4 regions of the Afifella sp. YEN Y35 genome follow, and region 1 is predicted to be linked to each of the others. Evidence: predicted binding sites of a transcription regulator. Region 1 holds the regulator's gene; each other region holds the start of a gene.
The links. The regulator PhoB, encoded in region 1, activates phosphate uptake and scavenging genes when phosphate is short. The targets are predictions, from matches to a motif close to TGTCATNNANCTGTCAT.
Positions count from the first base shown of each region.

Region 1 (4,861 bases):
TGCGCTCGCCGAAAAGGGCGTCATCACGCAGAGCTTCAATTCCGGCATCTTCTTCAACGTCGATTCGCGCTCCTCACCGGCCTCGGCCGGTCTTGCCGGCGCCTTCATGGGCTCGCTCTACATGATGCTGGTCGTCATCATGCTCGCGGTTCCGATCGGCGTCGCCAGCGCCATCTATCTGGAAGAATTCGCACCGACGAACCGCTTCACCGATTTCATCGAGGTCAACATCAACAACCTCGCCGCAGTGCCGTCGATCGTCTTCGGCCTCCTCGGCGCCTCGATCTTCATCAACTGGATGCATCTGCCCCTGTCGGCGCCGCTCGTCGGCGGTCTCGTCCTCACCTTGATGACGCTGCCGACGATCATCATCGCCACGCGCGGCACCTTGCGCGCCATTCCGCCGTCGATCCGCGAAGCGGCGCTCGGGCTCGGTGCCTCGCGCACGCAGATGGTCTTCCACCATGTCCTGCCACTCGCCATTCCGGGCATTCTGACGGCCACCATCATCGGCGTCGCCCAGGCGCTCGGCGAGACCGCGCCGCTCCTTCTCATCGGCATGAACGCCTTCGTGGCCAGCGTGCCGGCGAGCCCGATGGATCAGGCGACGGCCCTGCCCGTGCAGATCTACCTCTGGCAGGGCAACGAGAACTTCAATTTCTTCGAAGCCCGCACAAATGCCGCCATCATCGTCTTGCTTGGTCTGATGATCAGCCTCAATGCGATCGCGATCCTGCTGCGCCAGCGCATCGAGCGGCGCTGGTAACTGGGAGAATTCGCCATGAACGATATCAGCCATAGCCCGAGCGCGGCCAAAGCCACGGCGACGAAAGCGCCGCCCGAAGTGCCGCAGGAGAGTGCCGCCGTGCCGAAAATGCGCGCCGAGAAAGTGTCCGTCCATTACGCCGAAAAGCAGGCTCTGTTCGACGTCGATCTCGACGTGCCGGAAAATCAGGTCATCTCGCTGATCGGCCCGTCAGGCTGCGGAAAATCCACCTTCCTCAGATGCCTCAACCGGATGAACGACACGATCGACATCGCGCGCGTCTCCGGCCACATCACGCTCGACGGCGAGAACATCTACGACAAATCGCTCGACGTCGTGGAGCTCAGGGCCCGGGTCGGCATGGTCTTCCAGAAGCCGAACCCGTTCCCGAAGTCGATCTTCGAGAACGTCGCCTACGGGCCGCGCATTCACGGCCTCGCCTCCGGCAAGCGCGACCTCGAAGAGATCGTCGCCACGAGCCTGCAGCGCGCCGGCCTCTTCAACGAGGTGAAAGACCGGCTCGACGAACCCGGCACCGGCCTCTCCGGCGGCCAGCAGCAGCGCCTTTGCATCGCCCGCGCGATCGCCGTGAACCCGGAAGTCATCCTGATGGACGAGCCGTGCTCGGCACTCGACCCCATCGCCACCGCCAAGGTGGAAGAGCTGATCGACGAATTGCGCGAGAACTATACGATCGTCATCGTCACGCATTCGATGCAGCAGGCGGCGCGCGTCTCGCAGCGCACGGCCATGTTCCATCTGGGTTATCTCGTCGAGGAGGGGCCGACGGACATGATGTTCACCAACCCCACCGACAAGCGCACCCAGGACTACATCACAGGCCGCTTCGGCTAATCGGGAGAGGAGTGAGCCCCGTGTCTGAACATATCGTCACCTCCTATGACGAGGAATTGCGGGAACTCGCCCGCTCCATCGCCGAAATGGGCGGTCTCGTCGAACAGCAGCTCGACGAGGCGGTGAATGCGCTGTTGAGCACCAATGCGCAGCTCGCCCAGGACGTCATCCTCGGCGACCGCCAGATCAACCAGATGCACTACCAGATCGAAGAGCGGGCGATCCTCGTCATCGCCAAGCGCCAGCCGATGGCCCAGGATCTGCGCGAAACCGTCGCCGCGATCCGCATTTCGCACGATCTGGAACGCGTCGGCGACCTCGGCAAGAACATCGCCAAGCGCGCGCTCGCCATCGAAGACCAGCGGATGAACCACCAGCTTCGCCGCGGTGTCGAACATCTGGCGAGCCTCGGCCTGCGCCAGCTCAAGGACGTGCTCGACGCCTATGGCTCGCGCGACGTGCAGAAGGCGATCTCGGTGTGGCGCTCCGACGACGAGATCGACGCCATGTATGTGTCGCTGTTTCGCGAGATGCTCACCTACATGATGGAAGATCCGCGCAATATCGGCATGTGCACGCATCTTCTCTTCTGCGCCAAGAACATCGAGCGCATCGGCGACCACGCCACCAACATCGCCGAGACGATCACCTATCTCGTCACCGGCAAACAGATGGAACGCGCGGCGACTGCGCCGTCCGCGGGCTGACGGAGTGAGCCATGCAGGTGCCCCGGATTCTCGTCGTCGAGGATGAAGAACCGCTGACGCTGCTTCTGCGCTACAACCTGGAGGCGGAAGGCTATTCCGTCGACACGGTGGGGCGCGGCGACGATGCGGAGCTGCGCCTTCTGGAAGAGGCGCCCGACCTCCTCGTGCTCGATTGGATGCTGCCGGGCCTTTCCGGCATCGAACTCTGCCGCCGCGTCAGAATGCGCGAGGCCACCTCAAAACTCCCCGTCATCATGCTGACGGCGCGCGGCGAGGAAGACGAACGCATCCGCGGGCTCGCCACCGGCGCCGACGATTATGTCGTCAAACCCTTCTCGGTGCCGGAGCTGATGGCACGCGTGAAGGCACTCCTGCGCCGCACGCGCCCGGAAATGGTCGCCGACAAGCTCGCCGCCGGCGATCTCGAACTCGACCGCGGCACCTTCCGCGTCTTCCGCGGGGGGCGCGAGATCCATCTCGGCCCGACGGAATTCCGGCTTCTGGAATTCCTGATGCGCAGCCCGGGGCGCGTCTTCACCCGCGAGCAGCTCTTGAACGGCGTCTGGGGCCGCGACGTCTATGTCGACGAACGCACCGTCGATGTGCATGTCGGCCGCCTCAGAAAGGCGATCAACCGCGGCCGCATGCGCGACCCGATCCGCACCGTCCGCGGCGCCGGCTACGCCCTCAACGAACAGTTCGTCACCACCTGATTTTTCCGGAAATCCGCGCAGCAGGCACCCTTCCTCTCCCCTCTGGGGAGAGGTGCCCGCGCAGCGGGCGGTGAGGGGTGGACGAAGAACGGATCTCGGCGCGGGATGAAAGCCCACCCCTCATCCGGCGGGCTTCGCCCGCCACCTTCTCCCCACAGGGGAGAAGAACGGGAGCGCTGCAACGCCCTTGCGGCGAGAAGCGTGTCCGCGCGGCTCCCGCACGAGGCAGCGAGAGCTTCTTCGTTGTGGCTTCGCACCAGCGAAGGCCAGAACGTGCTCTCATCAGTGCCGTCGCAATGACCCTTATCGCTGCGATTTCCGTGGCCGCTACGATTTCCGTGGCCGTTGCAATTGAGAACAGCGTCGGCTGGACCCTCCATTCCTCTCCCCTCTGGGGAGAGGTGCCCGCGAAGCGGGCGGTGAGGGGTGGACGAAGAACGGATCTCGGCGCGGAATGAAAGCCCACCCCTCATCCGGCGGGCTTCGCCCGCCACCTTCTCCCCACAGGGGAGAAGAACGGGAGCCCGCTGCAATGCCCTTGCGGCGAGAAGCGTGTCCGCGCGGCTCCCGCACGAGGCAGCGAGAGCTTCTTCGTTCGCCTGTGGCTTCGCACCAGCGAAGGCCACGAACGTGCTCTCATCAGTGCCGTCGCAATGACCCTTATCGCTGCGATGTCCGTGGCCGCTACGATTGAAGAACAGCGCCTGCAGCAGGCTCCATTCCTCTCCCCTCCCCTTTGTGCTTGGGGGGAGAGGTGCCCGCGCAGCGGGCGGTGAGGGGTGGACGAAGAACGGATCTCGGCGCGGGATAAAAGCCCACCCCTCATCCGGCGGGCTCTGCCCGCCACCTTCTCCCCAGAGGGGAGAAGAACTGGAGCGCGCTGCAACGCCCTTGCGTCAGATGCGCTCGTCATCCGCAAGGCGAGATGAAGAGCGTCCAGCAGGCACCCCGCCGAAAACCGCTATTTCGTCCCGTACATGCGGTCGCCGGCATCGCCGAGGCCCGGCAGAATATAGCCGTGATCGTTCAAATGGCTGTCGATCGCGGCCGTCACCACCGGCACGTCGGGATGGGCGGCACGGAAGCGCTCCACGCCTTCGGGCGCCGCCAGCAGGCAGACGAAGCGGATATCCTTCGCCCCGCGCTCTTTCAGGCGCTGGATCGCGGCGATCGCGGAATTTGCCGTCGCCAGCATCGGATCGACGGCGATGACGACGCGTTCGTGCAGATCTTCCGGCGCCTTGAAGTAATATTCCACCGGCTGCAGCGTCTCCGGATCGCGGTAGAGCCCGACATGGGCGACGCGGGCCGCCGGCACCAGATCGAGCATGCCTTCCAGGAGGCCGTTGCCGGCGCGCAGGATGGAGGCGAAGACGAGCTTCTTGCCGGCCAGGGTCGGCGCCTCCATCGTGGCGAGCGGCGTCTCGATGGTCGTCGTCGTCAATTCCAGGTCGCGCGTCGCCTCATAGGTCAAAAGTGCTGCAATCTCGCGCAACAGACGGCGGAAACTCGCCGTGGACGTGGCCTTGTCGCGCATGATCGTCAGCTTGTGCTGCACCATCGGATGATCGACGACGGTCACATCCCGTCTCGTTGAAGCGTCCACGCCCCTCTCCTTCTCGTCTCTTGTTCGTCGGCGGCTTCTGTCTCACCCTGGGTGAAATGGGTCACGGCACCGAGGTCAACCCGCCGCCTTGAACCGAAAGGCGATATTCACCGGCGATATCGCCTCAGATCAGGCTCGCGCCCGCGGCAAGAGGCGGCAGGGCGAGATGCGCCGACAATGTCTGGCCGACATCGGCATAGGTCGAAAGCTCGCC
Region 1 covers NZ_CP180203.1:2,737,453-2,742,313, forward strand. Annotated here, with positions in the region: gene pstA (phosphate ABC transporter permease PstA) at 1-766, shown strand, start outside; gene pstB (phosphate ABC transporter ATP-binding protein PstB) at 875-1,621, shown strand; gene phoU (phosphate signaling complex protein PhoU) at 1,642-2,328, shown strand; gene phoB (phosphate regulon transcriptional regulator PhoB) at 2,346-3,041, shown strand; gene upp (uracil phosphoribosyltransferase) at 4,003-4,602, opposite strand; gene ACK8CP_RS13005 (phosphopentomutase) at 4,772-4,861, opposite strand, start outside.

Region 2 (4,861 bases), 2.0 Mb from region 1:
ACGATGCTGTCGGCACTGACCAGCACGTCCAAGGGACGCGCTTTCCTCGACGAATATGTGCGCCGTTCGCGGCGCACCGAAACCCGCTCGCTGATGACGGCGATGACGCGCCTTGCGATGAACGTCAGCACCCTGCGCACCCAGCTGAAGCCGAGCCAGATCGCCCGCGAATTGACGCGGATTGCCGGCGAGGTACCGCCGGGACGCGCGCGTCAGGATCTGATGGTGCTCGCTGCGGGTTTGCACGACGCAGCACCCGATGCCGCGGCAACCGCGGGACAGACGGCCGACATTCTGGAGCGTCTGAAGCAATTCCGTCCCTTCGGCACCGCTTCGGAGGAAAGCCGGGACGACCGCGACCGGGCGTCGGAAGAAAACCACTAAGCGGCCGAGCGATAACGAGCGAGCGCCTGCGCCAGGACTGAATCGTCGACATTGCCGCCGGAGAGAACCAGAACGACCACCGTTCCGCGCACATCGACCGAACCCGACAACAGCGCAGCAAGCGCGAGCGCGCCGCCCGGCTCCAGCACCAGCCGAAAACGCTCATAGGCAAAGGCAACGGCATTGAGCGCCGCATCGTCGCTCACCGTGCGTGTTCCCGACAAACGCTCGCGATTGATGGCAAAGCCGATCTCCCCGGGTGCAGGCGCCAGCAGCGCGTCGCAAATGGAGCCGCTGGTACGCTCGTTGCTGACGATCTGGTCGGCGGCGAGCGATCGCCCATAATCGTCGAAGCCTTCAGGCTCCATCGCAAGAACGCGGCAGTTCGGGGCACGCTCGGTCACCGCGAGCGACACGCCGGCAGCGAGTCCGCCGCCGCTGCAAGGCACCATGACGATGTCTGGCACAAGCCGCATATTGGCAAGCTCAGAGGCGATCTCGAGCCCGATCGTTCCCTGCCCGGCGATGACCTTGGTGTCGTTATAGGGATGGATCAGAAAGCCGCCCTCGCGGCGGATGACGTCCGCAAGCACTTCCTCGCGGTCTTCGCGCGCACGATCATAGGTGATGATGCGGGCGCCCGCCGCGCGCGTGCGATTGACCTTCACCGCTGGCGCGTCTTCCGGCATGACGATCGTCGCCGGCACGCCTGCGAGACGCGCCGCCTCCGCCACGCCCTGGGCGTGATTGCCCGACGAGCAGGCGACCACGCCGCCCGCAGCGGCGTCGCCCCCCGCCATCAGCGCATTGTAGGCTCCGCGAAATTTGAAGGAGCCGGTCCGCTGCATGCATTCCGGCTTCAGGAAGACGCGGGCGGCGAATTGCTCCGACAGAGCTGGCGCAGCAATGAGAGGCGTCCGCATGGCACGCCCTTGCAGGCGGGTGGCAGCGGCCTCGATATCGTTGAGAGAAACCGGCAGGGTCATGGATCGCCCTTAAGGCCTTTTTCATCCGCTTTGAAGAGGTAGAAAAGTATCGTATCCGCTATTCTACGACGTCACGCGGCGAGCTGGCAGTCCGGTCCCTGTGCCTTGACGAGATTCTCGCGAAATTCTTGCACGCTCGCATCCCAGCTGAAGCGCGTCGCATAGTCACGCGCCGCCTCTCTCGAAAGATCGAGGCACTGAAGAGCGGCCGCACGCAGATCCTGGCTCAAAACCCCGATCTCCGGTTCCACGATCACATCGCTCGGGCCGGTGACGGGGAATGCGGCAACCGGCAGACCGGAGGCCAGCGCCTCCAGGAGAACGTTGCCGAACGTGTCCGTCAGGCTCGGAAAGACGAAAACATCCGCAGCCGCGTAGGCATGGGCGAGCTCCTCGCCTTCCATGGCTCCAAGGAAATGCACATCCGGATGGCGCGCCTTCAGATCGGCAAGGGCCGGCCCGTCGCCGACGACGACCTTGGAGCCGGGCAGGTCGAGCGAGGTGAACGCCGCGAGGTTCTTTTCCACGGCGACACGGCCGACATTCAAGAACACCGGGCGCGGCAATCCGAGATCGGCCCCCGGGCGCGGATGGAAGAGATGGGAATCGACCCCGCGCGACCAGCGCATCAGATTGCGGAAGCCGCGTTCGGTGAGCTCGGCCTCCAGAGAAGGCGTCGCGACCATGCAGCCGGCGGCGGCATTGTGGAACCAGCGCATCATCCCGTAGAGCGCCCCGAGCGGCACCGGCGCTCGCGCACGCACATATTCGGGAAACTTGGTGTGGTAGCTCGTGGTGAAGCGCTGCCCCGTCTTCAGGCAATGGCGCCGCGCCAGAAAACCGAGCGGACCCTCGGTCGCGATGTGAATGCAATCGGGGCGCGCCGCCTCGATCATGCGGCCGACACGCGTCTTCGTCGTCACGGAAAGACGGATGTCCGGATAGGTCGGCATCGGCAACGTGGAAAAGCGCTCCGGCGCGATCACCGTAACCTCGTCCCCGCCCTCGGTCAGAATGTCGACGACCCGCTTGAGCGAGCGCACAACTCCGTTGACCTGGGGGAACCAGGCATCGGTGACAATGACAAGCCTCATTGGATCATGCTCAGGCAGCAACCGGTGTCGGAGCGTGATGCAGCTCGTTCAAAGGGGCGGCCCGCATGATTTCCGACCAGCGGATGATCTCCATCCGCCCGTCGTGATGCTCGGCCACCGCGGTGCAGCTTTCGACCCAGTCGCCGCAATTGACGTATTTGATGCCATTGCTGTCGTCGCGAATGGCCGCATGGTGGATATGCCCGCACACGACCCCGTCGGCGCCCTGGCGCTGCGCCTCCGCCGAGAGCGCTTCTTCGAAAGCACCGATGAAGTTCACGGCGTTCTTGACCTTCAGCTTCGCCCAGGCCGACAGCGACCAGTAAGAGAAGCCGAGAGCGCGCCGCAGCTGATTGACGTAGGTGTTGACGGCGAGAGCCGTGACATAGGCCCAGTCGCCCAGGAAGGCGAGCCATCTGGCGTGGCGCACGACGACGTCGAACTGGTCGCCGTGGATGATCAGGAAGCGGCGTCCGTCGGCCGTCTCGTGGATGACGCTGTCACACACTTCGATGCCACCGAAATGGCTGCCGAGATAGCCGCGCAAGAATTCGTCGTGGTTGCCCGGGATATAGACGAGCTTTGCGCCCTTGCGGCCCTTGCGCAGAAGCTTCTGCACCACGTCGTTGTGGTTCTGGGGCCAGTACCAGCCCCGGCGCAGGCGCCAGCCGTCGACGATATCTCCGACGAGATAAATCGTCTCGGCGTCATGCACCTTCAGAAACTCCAACAACAGCTCGGCCTGGCATCCGCGCGTGCCGAGATGAATGTCCGACAGAAACAATGTCCGGAAATGATTTGGCGGAGCCATCGCCGTGCTTCCCATGTCTTTCAAGCATGAAAAACCCGATTCAGGTATCAGTTGTGTGACATTGGCCGCCGCAAAGCTGCGGCAAGGCGTCCCGCGCTGGAATGAAAAGCCGCCTCCCCCTAGAAAATGGCAACAAACATAGGAGAAAGCCATGGATCTCGGCATCGAAGGACGGACAGCAGTCGTATGCGCCTCAAGCCGCGGGCTGGGGAAAGGCTGCGCGGAAGCTCTCGCCAAAGCCGGCTGCCGGCTCGTCATCAATGGGCGCAACGAGGAGAGCCTGGAGGAAACGGCAAGCGACCTCCGCCGTCTGGGCGCCGACGTCACCGCGGTCGCCGCCGATATCGGAAGCCGTGAGGGGCAGCAACGTGTCCTCGCCGCGGCAAAGACCGTCGATATCTTGATCAACAACAATGGCGGCCCGCCCCGCCGCGGCTTCCGCGAACTGACGCGAGCGGACATGTTGGAGGGCGTCACCCAGAACATGGTGACACCGATCGAACTCATTCAGGCCGTCGCCGACGGCATGGTCGAACGCGGCTTCGGGCGGATCGTCAACATCACCTCCCTGTCGGTGCTGATGCCGATCCCTGGGCTCGACCTTTCCTCCGGCGCCCGGGCCGGCCTGACGGCCTTCCTCGCCGGGTTGTGCCGCGAATTCGTTCCCCACAACGTCACCATCAACAATATCCTGCCCGGCAAGATGGACACGGACCGCCTGCGCGCGGGGATCTCCTGGCAGGCCGAGAAAGCCGGCATCAGCGAGGACGAGGCAGCAAAGCGCGAGGCCGCCGCAATCCCTGCGGGGCGCTTCGGAACGCCGGAAGAATTCGGCGAGCTCGCCGCCTTCCTCTGCTCGGCGCAGGCCGGCTACATCACGGGACAGAATTTCCGGGTCGACGGAGGCCTTCTCCCGGTCGCTTTTTGAGTGCGGTGACGCGGCCTCACTCGATCCACGAAACCCGGGGGGAAGGCCAGACGGAAGAATACTCGGCAACGGCTGCGCTTTGACCCGCCACCACGAAAGCAGCAGCCACAAAAAAGGGGCCGGTCACCCGGCCCCTTCCGAATTCCAGGACTTCGACGAAGTCTCAGTATTTGGCGACGATCGGCTCTTCCGTGCGCGGGCCGCCGAACTTCATCTTCAAAGCCGCCGACAGGATGTGCACGGAGCCATCCGAGGTACCGCTGAAAGGTCCGTTTGAGAGCGGGCCTCCGGCGGCCGCCGGAACGAGATCGGTATCGTCCGCTGTGATGTAAGAATAGCCGACGTCGAAGGAGAAACGCTCGGTCGCCTGGTAGCTCGCACCGGCGGAGAACCACCAGCGATCGTTGTCCGGCAGGCGGAAGGAGCGGTTGGCATTGTCGTTCGGCGACAATTCACGCGCCACACCGGCACGCACCGTGAGGTCCGGATTGACGTCGTATTCGCCACCGAGAGCGAAATACCAGCTGTCTTCATACTCGAAGCCCAGCGGGATCGCAGCGGGCGCGCCGCTCAGCGTCACAGTTTCGAAACGGCTCCAGTTCGCCCATTCGATGCCGGCCGTCAGGCGGAAACCATCCATGATGCGCTGACGCAGACC
Region 2 covers NZ_CP180203.1:704,151-709,011, reverse strand. Annotated here, with positions in the region: gene ACK8CP_RS03405 (hypothetical protein) at 1-384, shown strand, start outside; gene ACK8CP_RS03400 (threonine/serine dehydratase) at 381-1,370, opposite strand; gene ACK8CP_RS03395 (glycosyltransferase family 4 protein) at 1,442-2,464, opposite strand; gene ACK8CP_RS03390 (UDP-2,3-diacylglucosamine diphosphatase) at 2,475-3,275, opposite strand; gene ACK8CP_RS03385 (SDR family oxidoreductase) at 3,427-4,203, shown strand; gene ACK8CP_RS03380 (OmpP1/FadL family transporter) at 4,367-4,861, opposite strand, start outside.
Region 2: ACK8CP_RS03390 (UDP-2,3-diacylglucosamine diphosphatase) is a predicted target of PhoB. The motif match lies at 3,320-3,336, and genes of this name have one in related genera.

Region 3 (4,861 bases), 1.5 Mb from region 1:
CGACATCGTGTCGGCCGCTTCGATCTTCGCTTCCTGCTTGGTGATTTCCATGATGCGGATCGGGTAGAGCTGCGCATCGGAAGACGGCTTGAACGGCGCCCAGCCAAGACCCTCGAGGACTTCACGCGCTCCGGCGACCTCTTCGGGCGTGCCGAGGCGGCCGTAGCTCATGATGAAGGTGTAGACTTTGCGCTTGGTCTCCTCGTCGAGATCCTTGCGCCAGACGAGCGGGTCGGATGGGATCAGCGGCGACTGCCAGATGACCTTGATCTTCTTGCGCGCTTCAGGCGCCGTCACTTCCAGGCGGCGGAGATTTTCCGTGTTGTTGGCGGCGACGTCGACCTGACCGTTGGCCGTCGCCATCGCGTTCGCCTCATGATTGGCGTTGCGCACCGTCTTGAAGCAATCCTGCGGCGTCACGCTGTTCTTGGCGAAGATGAACGTGGTCGGCACGAGGAAGCCGGAGGTGGAGTTCGGATCGCCGATGCCGAAATCCAGCGACTTGTCGCATTTCAAGACGTCGTCGAGCGAATTGATCTTGTCGTTGTCGGCCTGCGTGATCAGCACCGACCAGTAGCCGGGATTGCCTTCCACATCGACGGTCTGCGCGAAGATCTCGCCATCGGCGCGATCGACGGCCTCCATCGCGGACTTGTTGCCGTACCAGGCGACATCGACCTTGCCGAAGCGCATGCCTTCGATGACGCCGGCATAATCGGAGGCGAAGAAGGCGTTCACCTTGAGGCCCGTCTGCTCGGACATCTCCTCAAGGAACGGATCCCAGACCGTCTTCAGGTTCTGGCTCGATTCCGTCGAGATGATGCCGAAGTTCAGTTCCTTCTGATCCTGCGCAAAGGCGCCGGATGTGCCGAACGCAGCCAGGAGGGCGGCGGCGGCAATACCTTTCGTCAGTCGGTTCATGTCTCACTCCTCGATTGCTCCGCCGCGGGGGCGGGAGTTCACCGCCTCGTGGCGGATCAAGTCACGGCCAATTGGCGGGCCATCTTGGCGACGGCGGGCTCGGGGCGTTTCACTGGCTGCGGCTGCTCGGCCGGCGCGCCCGGAAGAACGAGCTCCTCGCTCGCATCGCCGTAGATCTCGCGAAGAAAATCGTCGGTCAGGGCCGCGGACGGCCCGTCGAAAGCGACCTCACCGTCGCGCAAAGCCAGGGTGCGCGGGCAATAAAGGCGCGCATATTCCACCTGATGCAGGGAGACGATGACGGTGATGCCGTCGGCACGGTTGATCTCGCCGAGCGCTTCCATCACCCGCCGTGCGGATGACGGGTCGAGCGAAGCGATTGGCTCGTCGGCAAGGATGACCTTGGCCCCCTGGACGAGCGCGCGGGCGATCGCGGCACGCTGCTGCTGCCCGCCGGAGAGCGTCGACGAGCGTTGCCGCACCGTCTCGGCAATTCCGACACGGGAAAGCGCCTGCATCGCCTTCTCCTGCTCGCCCCGCGTGAAAAGGCCGAGCGTTCCACGCCAGGACGGCACGCTGCCGAGGCAGCCGACGAGCACATTGGTCAGGACCGACAGGCGCCCGACCAGATTGAACTGCTGAAAGATGACGCCGATCTCACGCCGGATGCGGCGCGCATCGTGCGACAGACGGCCGTCCACCTGCATGATGCGGTCGAGCACCGTCACGCGGCATTCATCGCCGCTGCCACGCTCCAGACCGGCGATATGGCGGATGAGCGTCGATTTGCCGGAGCCGGAGGCGCCGATCAGCGCCACCATCTCGCCCGGCGCGACATCGACACTGACATTGCGCAAGGCGAGCGTCTTGCCGTAGCGCTTCGACAGCTTTTCGACACGAACTGCAGGAACATTCGAAGGAGCGGTTACGGGCATCGGCCTCACCTGCCCGGCCTGCCGGGCTTATCGATAACCGTTCCCTAACAGCCGACCTTATCGCTTCGATTTCGCTTTCATGACATTTCGAAGTCGCTGGAAAAGCCTCGGGAGAGGTCTCGCAAGCAACTGATCAGACGGCCTTTTCTTCGTACTTTGCGAGAAACTCCTCCACCGAAAGCACCCGGAAATCCGCCAGCGCCGCGCGAAGGCAGGCATGCGGCCAGTCCCACCAGGCAAGCTTCTGAAGGCGCTCCGCAATCTCTTCGGGAAAGCGCCGCTTGATGACCCGCGCCGGCACGCCACCGGCGATCTCGTAGGCGCCGACAGAACGGGAGACGACGGCGCCGGCCGCAATGACCGCCCCATCGCCAACCGTCACGCCCGGCAAGAGGATTGCGCCATGGCCGATCCAGACATCGTTGCCGATCGTGACGGCGTTCGCCTCGCGCCAGGCGAAAAGCCCCTCATCGGCTTCCGCATCGTCGAAGTAGTCGTTCGAGCGATAAGTGAAATGGTGCTGGCCCGCCCGCCACATCGGATGGTTGGAGGCGTTGATCCGCACGTTCTGAGCAATTGAGCAGAACTTGCCGATCGTCGCGCGCGCCACGTTGCCGTCCTCGGTGATGTAGGAGTAGTCGCCAAGGGACGAGTTCTGGAACTGCGTGCGCGCGCCAATCGCCGTATAGCGCCCGAGCCGGCTGTCGGTCACCACCGCGTCCGGCTCAACGAACGGCGTCTCCGAAAGCTTCGTCATGCAGCGGCTTTCGGGGCAAACGCGGTCACGTCGACCTCACGATCGGCCACGGCGGCGCGCATCTCCGCGTCGTGAAAAATGCCGAGGAAGCTGCGGCCCGCAGCTTTTCCCTCTTCGATCAAGGCAATCACCACATCCCGGTTTTTGGCATCGAGCGAGGCCGTCGGCTCGTCGAGAAGCAAGAGCGGATGGCCGGCAATGAAGCCGCGGGCGATGTTCACGCGCTGCTGCTCACCGCCGGAAAAGGTAGCGGGCGGCAGGTGCCAGAGCCGTTCCGGCAGGTTGAGGCGGGCAAGAAGCGCGTCGGCCTTGGCGAGCGCCTCCTCGGGGGAACAGCCCCGCTCCACGAGCAGCTCGGCGACGAGATCGCGCGAGGCGACGCGAGGCACGACGCGCAGGAATTGGCTGACATAGCCAAGCGTGTCGCGACGAACCGCCAGCACACGCCGCGGATCGGCCGTGGCGATATCGATCACATCCCCCTTGCCCGCGACACGGATCGCGCCGCGATCGGTTGAATAATTGCCATAGATCATCTTGAGGATCGAGCTCTTGCCGGCACCGGACGGCCCGCCGAGCACGACGCATTCGCCGGGCATGAGCGTGAAGGAGACGTTTTCGACGACCGGAATGTGGATGCCACCACGCAGATGCATGGTGAAGCTCTTGGCGACATCGGCGAGTTCAAGACGGGGCTGCATCGCTCACACCTGCAGGATCGAAGAGACGAGAAGCTGCGTATAGGGCGCATGCGGATCGTCGAGGACACGATCGGTCAGCCCCTCCTCGACCACCTCCCCCGCCTTCATCACCATGATGCGGTGGGAGAGGAGCCGGGCGACGGCGAGGTCGTGCGTGACGACGAGCGCCGCCATGCCGAGATCGGCAACGAGCGCGCGGATGAGATCGAGGAGCCTCGCCTGCACGGAGACGTCGAGCCCACCCGTCGGTTCGTCCATGAAGACGAGGCGGGGCGCGGTCACGAGGTTTCGGGCGATCTGCAGGCGCTGGCGCATGCCACCGGAAAAGCCGCGCGGATCGTCGTCGATGCGGTCGGCGGGCACTTCCACGCGCTCAAGCCAGGAGAGCGCCGAACCGCGGATCTTGCCGTAATGCCGGTCGCCGATCGCCATCAACCGCTCGCCGACATTCGCCCCGGCCGAGACGTTCATGCGCAGACCGTCGGCCGGGTTCTGGTGCACGAAGCCCCAATCGGTGCGCATCAGGAAGCGCCGCTCCGCCTCGCCGAGCGCAGCAAGATCGCGCACGACGCCGTCGCGCATACGGTAAGAGACGCGGCCTGATGAAAGCGGCAATCGACCGGAGACGCAGTTCAACAACGTCGTCTTCCCAGAGCCGGATTCGCCAACGACGGCGAGAACTTCGCCCGGATAGAGGTCAAAGGAGACGTCGCGGCAGCCGATGCGCGGCCCATAAAAGCGCGTCAGCCCATCGACGGAAAGAAGCGGCGCATCATCCAACAGCACGCTCATGCGCCCTCCTCCATGGCGGCCGCGAGGTGACCGCGATGCCCTTCCTCCCGCCGTCCCTCACAGAAATCGGTGTCGGAGCAGACGAACATGCGTCCGCCCTTGTCGTCCAAAATCACCTCGTCGAGATAGACGCCCTCCGCACCGCAGAGCCCGCAGGGCTCGGAGAAATGCTGCACCTCGAAGGGGTGGTCCTCGAAATCGAGGCTTTCGACCCGGGTGAAGGGCGGGATCGCATAGATGCGCTTCTCGCGCCCGGCGCCGTAGAGCTGAAGGGCCGGCGAGTTCGTCAGCTTGGGATTATCGAATTTCGGAATGGGCGACGGGTCCATGACATAGCGGTCCTCGACCTTGACCGGATAGGCGTAGGTCGTAGCGATATGACCGTGGCGGGCGATGTCCTCGTAGAGCTTGACGTGCATCAGGCCATATTCTTCCAGCGCATGCATGACGCGCGTTTCCGTCTCGCGAGGTTCGAGAAAGCGCAAAGGCTCCGGGATCGGCACCTGGAAAACGAGGATCTGCCCGGCTTCGAGCGGCGTTTCAGGAACGCGGTGGCGGGTCTGGATGATGGTCGCATCGGCCGTGTGCGTGGTGGTGGCGACGCCGGCGACCTTGGCGAAAAAGGCGCGGATGGAAACGGCATTGGTGGTGTCGTCGGCGCCCTGATCGATAACTTTCAGGACATCGTCGGGGCCGAGAACGGAGGCCGTCACCTGCACGCCGCCCGTGCCCCAGCCGTAGGGCATCGGCATTTC
Region 3 covers NZ_CP180203.1:116,290-121,150, reverse strand. Annotated here, with positions in the region: gene phnD (phosphonate ABC transporter substrate-binding protein) at 1-921, opposite strand, end outside; gene phnC (phosphonate ABC transporter ATP-binding protein) at 978-1,856, opposite strand; gene ACK8CP_RS00555 (DapH/DapD/GlmU-related protein) at 1,990-2,613, opposite strand; gene phnL (phosphonate C-P lyase system protein PhnL) at 2,610-3,314, opposite strand; gene phnK (phosphonate C-P lyase system protein PhnK) at 3,318-4,094, opposite strand; gene ACK8CP_RS00540 (alpha-D-ribose 1-methylphosphonate 5-phosphate C-P-lyase PhnJ) at 4,103-4,861, opposite strand, start outside.
Region 3: phnC (phosphonate ABC transporter ATP-binding protein) is a predicted target of PhoB. The motif match lies at 1,925-1,941, and genes of this name have one in related genera.

Region 4 (4,861 bases), 390 kb from region 1:
CGATGCGATTGTAGACCTCGCCGGAAAGAAGCGGCACGTCGGAGGGCTGGAGATAGACGGCGGCAAGCATCATCGTCACTTCGCTGCCGGGGGCCGTGACGACGAGATCGAATTTGTCGGCCGCGCGTGCCGTTCCCTGCCGCAGGCCGCGTTCCTGGGCGATGAGGCCGACGCCGATCCCCACCGAAACCCCGATCAGAACGACGAAGAGAAGGCTCGTCCATCGAAAGCGCCAGAGCATTGCACGCACCAGAGCGAATGGCCGGTAGCCCGTGACGACGAGAAACCCCGTGAGGATCGCGGGCGACAGCAAGAGGAGGAAGAGAAGCCCGTCCTGGATGCCGGGCGCGAGCCCGTTCCACCAATCGCTCGCGGTCTCAAGCATCGCGCCGGACCTCGCCGATGAGGCGCCCGTCGGCGACGTCGATCACGCGGTCGACGGCCTCGTGCACTTTGAGATCATGGCTTGCGACGATGAGGGTGCGTCCGCTCTCTCGCGTCAGTTGAATGAGGTCGTCGACGAGCGCGTCGGCCGCTGCCCGGTCGAGGCTCGCTGTCGGTTCGTCGGCGAGGATGATGGAGGGTTCGGTGGCGAGCGCACGCGCCACCGCGACACGCTGACGTTCGCCGCCAGAGAAGGTTGCAACCGTGCGGGCATCGTCTCCTTTAAGGCCGAGCCTTTCGAGCGCTCTCCGCGCGCCTTCGCCGATCTTATGGCGCCGCTTGCGGACATAGGCGCCCGCAAGGCTCGCATTCGCCGCGGCGCTCAACTCCTCGAAGAGAAGGAAATCCTGAAAAATCATGCCGATATGGGCACGGCGGAAGGCGGCGCGTCCGTCCTCCTTCAAGGAAGAGATCTCCGTCTCGCCCCAGCGCACGGAGCCTTGCGCGATCGGCACCAGTCCGGCGAGCGCGAAGAGAAGCGTAGACTTGCCCGCCCCGGACGGGCCGCGGATGGCGATCGCCGTGCCTGCTGCAACCTCGAAGGCATTCGCCTCGAGAATGGCCCGACCGGCATCACCCTCGACCCTGAGATGGGAGACGGAGAGGGAGAGTGTCATCGTCGTCAATCGCGGGCGTAATGCGATTCGACCGTGCGCACGCGGCTGACGAAGCCCGTCTCGGGGTCCTCATAGGTGCCGAGCTGGAGCCTGCCTGCCACGGTGATCGGAACGTTGTAGGGCACCACGTCGATGATGCGTTTGGTGTAGACGGCGAGGATATCGTCCGGCCATTCGGCTTCCGTTTCGCAGAACGGACAGACGGCCATCGGCCGCTTGGTGAGCACGAAGAAACGCGATTCCGCCTTGAGCGGCGGCGCCATATAGCCGCGCACTTCGATGCGCTCGTTCTCCATCGTCTGCGCGAGATCGGAGAAGGAGAGGTCCTTGTTGTAGAGGTCGCGCATGCGCAACGTCTCTGCGCGGGCGTGGGAAGGACCGAGGGCCAACGCTGCTGCCAGAGCGGCAAGCAGAGTGCGGCGGTCGATGAGGGGCTCGTTTGGCATGACGTCACCCTATCCGGGCTTTGTGACAGCTGAGAAAACCCGGAACGCCTGCGACACCGTTTTCCGGTGGGACGCACCTTTTCCGCAGCTTGTTATGCAAAGGGGCTCCGGCATTTGCCGGAGCCCCCGAGATCGAGATGCCGTCGTGCGGCGTCTGTGACAGCCGCCTATTCGGCGTTCGCCGCGTGGTTCATCACGTGGAAGATGTAGTTCTGCTCGATGACGCCATCGAAGAGATGCGCGAAAGGGCCGCGTGCCCACACCGCCACGTCCTCGCCGGAATGGCTTTCCGACGACATCGGGATCAGGGCCTGCTGCACATATTCGGAATCTTCCGCCTCTTCCTCGGTGAGGTCGGGGCGCGAACCGGAATAGCTCTTGTCGTCCTGCTCTTTCAGGACGGCGCCCGGGCCGTTCAGAAAGCCGATGACGGTGAAAGGCTTGCCGTCGTCGCCGAGAACCGGCTCGTCGGCATGTTTCACCTGGCCCTTGCCGATATCGTAGCAGAGCCCGAGGATCGGCGAGCCGCGCCCGCAATAGCCGTTGAAGGCGATCGAATGCTCATGGTCGGCCGTGACGATGATGAGCGTCTCTTCCGGATTGGTCATCTCGGCCGCAGCTGCGACCGCATTGGCGAATTCCACGCCGTCCGTCACGGTGCGGAAGGCGTTGCCGTCGTGATTGGCGTGATCGACGCGACCGGACTCGATTTCGAGATAATAGCCTTCGTCGTTCTTGGAGAGGTAGTCGATGGCCGTCTTGGTCATCTCGGTGAGAGACGGCTCGTCGGCCTCGGTGCGATCGTGCTCGTACTTCATGTGGCTGTCTTCGAAGAGAGCGAGCACCGGCGTTTCGCCGTCGAGATCGAGCGCCTTCGCGGTCTCGGTATTCCAGGCGTACTGGACGCCTGCGTCCTTGGCTTCATCGACGAGATTGTGGCCGTCCTTGCGTTTGCCCTTCTTGCCTTCTTCGTCGGTCACGGTTTCAGGCAGGAAATAGCGACGGCCGCCGCCCATGGCGAGGTCGACGACGCCCGCCTTCATCTGGTCGACAAGCTGCGTGGCGATATCGGTGCAGCCCTCCGGTGCTTCGCCTTCCCAGTTGCGGTTGGCCGTCTTGGCATAGGCCGCGGCCGGCGTCGCATGGGTGAGGCGGGCCGTGGTGACGACACCGACCGATTTGCCCATCTCGCTCATCAGCTCTGAGAAGAGCGTCAGCTTGTTGCCTTCTTCAGACGCGCATTCGTCCCAGACGGCATTTTCGCTCAGATTGATGGTGTTGAAGACCTGCTTCACGCCAGTGTTCATCGAGCCGGCCGTCGGTGCGGAATCCGGCGTCTGGGCGTTGATGTTGTAGGTCTTCACGAGCGCCACGTTCGGAAAGTCCTGATAGGCCTCGTAGGGCAGCACGTGCTCGGAGCCGTATTCGCCGTTCTGCTGGCCGGCATAAAGCCGAATGGCATAATTGGTGCCGACACCCATGCCATCGGCGATGAACAGGATGACGTTCTTGGCGCGATTGGTGTTCGGCTGATGCTCGAGCCGCTGATTGAGAGCGGCCTCCGCATCGGTGTACCAGCTGCTGTTGCTCTGGACGATGTCCTGGGCAAAGGCCGCGGTGGATCCGAGCGCGAGCGCTGCGGAAGTGAAAAGGATGTTTCGAAACACGACCGTCTCCATGCGGAATTCCTGCGGTCGCATTCCTTAACCAAGCCGGATGACAGCCAGACGATTGCTGGGTGACAGCCCGACGACGCTCGAATGGGCTGTGTTTCTGCAGGTCTGAGCGGCGTTCGCCACGCGCGCTTCCTCCGGGGACGCCGCTGCGGCAAGCCTCAGCCGCGGTCGACCAGACCGTGAGGCGGCAGCCCGTCGCGGACGCGGCGGAGATTTTCTGCCACGACGCGGGCGCCGGTTTTGGGATCGGCACAGGTCGCGACGTGCGGCGTCAGGATCAGGTTTGTCGTGTCCCAGATCGGATTGCCGGCATCCGGCGGCTCGTCCCGCACCACGTCGAGCGTCGCGCCGGCGAGATGGCCGCTCTCGAGGGCTGCAACGAGGTCGGCTTCGACGAGCTGCGCCCCACGGCCGACATTGATGAAACGGCTCCCCGCCGGCATGCGCGCGAAGAAGGTCGCATCGTAGAGATCCCGCGTCTCCGGCGTGAGGGGCAGGATCCCGACGAGGATCTCGTTGCGGCCGAGGAACGCGTCGAAGCCGTCCTTGCCGTGGAAGCTCGTCACGCCCTGCAGCGATTTTTCGCTGCGCGACCAGCCGGCGACGTCGAAGCCGAAAGCGGCGAGCGCTTCTGCGACGGCACCGCCGAGGCCCCCGAGACCGAGGACACCCACCCGGCGTTCGGCGGCGGGCGTGCGCGGCACCTCTTCCCAGTATCGCGCGCGCTGCCACTTCGCGAAGACATCGAAGCTGCGGTGATAGTGGAAAACCGCGTGGAGGACGTATTCGATCATCCCGGCCTTCTGGCCGGGCTCGATGAGCCGCACCACCGGCAGACTGGCAGGAATGTCCGGATTGGCGACGATCTGGTCGGCGCCGGCGCTCAAGAGATGGATGCAGCGAAGATTGGGGAAGAGCTCGAACGCGCGGGGCGGGATCTGGAAGACGAGGAGGGCGTCGATCTCGCTCGGATCGCCGACCTCGGGCCAGACCCTGAGCTCCGCCCCTGGGAGCTCGGCGGCAAGCGCCTCGCCCCAGGCGACCGGATCGGCGGTCTGACTGTGAAAGAGGATGCGCATGGCTCAAACCGTCGGAGAGGTGGGACGGCGTCTCATCCGTGTTTCTTCGTGGCACCTGATGAAGGATGCGCGGCAAAGGCGGGCGGGTCGAAGGCGGTGATCTCCGGGACCTCCCCTTCGAAGCGTTCGACCTCGACGAGACAGGACTGGGCGCTCGGCCCCTGGCCGAGGCGCGACGTCCCCTCATCGCGGGTGAGGACGTTGGGATTGCCATGCTTGTCGAGGCTGTCGGGCGCACCCGGATCGAGCGGATCGTACCAGGCGCCGGTGGAGAGCTGGACGACACCCGGCCGCAGCGTATCGGACAGCCGGACGGCAGAGAGACAGGCGCCGCGGGCGTTGAAGACCCGCACGACGTCGCCGTCGGCAATGCCCCGTGCGGTAGCATCGTCCGGATGCATGCGCATCGGCTCGCGGCCGTGCAGCTTGTGGGCGCGCGAATGGCTGCCGGAATCGTACTGGCTGTGGAGTCGCGTCTTCGGCTGGTTTGAGAGGAGATGGAGCGGGAAGCGGGCTGCCGCGGGGCTCCCCAGCCATTCGCGCGGTTCCAGCCATGCGGCGTGTCCCGGGCAATCGTCGTAACCGAAGCCGGCGATCGT
Region 4 covers NZ_CP180203.1:2,346,489-2,351,349, reverse strand. Annotated here, with positions in the region: gene ACK8CP_RS11200 (ABC transporter permease) at 1-385, opposite strand, end outside; gene ACK8CP_RS11195 (ABC transporter ATP-binding protein) at 378-1,061, opposite strand; gene ACK8CP_RS11190 (hypothetical protein) at 1,067-1,507, opposite strand; gene ACK8CP_RS11185 (alkaline phosphatase) at 1,675-3,174, opposite strand; gene ACK8CP_RS11180 (2-hydroxyacid dehydrogenase) at 3,342-4,262, opposite strand; gene ACK8CP_RS11175 (molybdopterin-dependent oxidoreductase) at 4,295-4,861, opposite strand, start outside.
Region 4: ACK8CP_RS11185 (alkaline phosphatase) is a predicted target of PhoB. The motif match lies at 3,246-3,262, and genes of this name have one in related genera.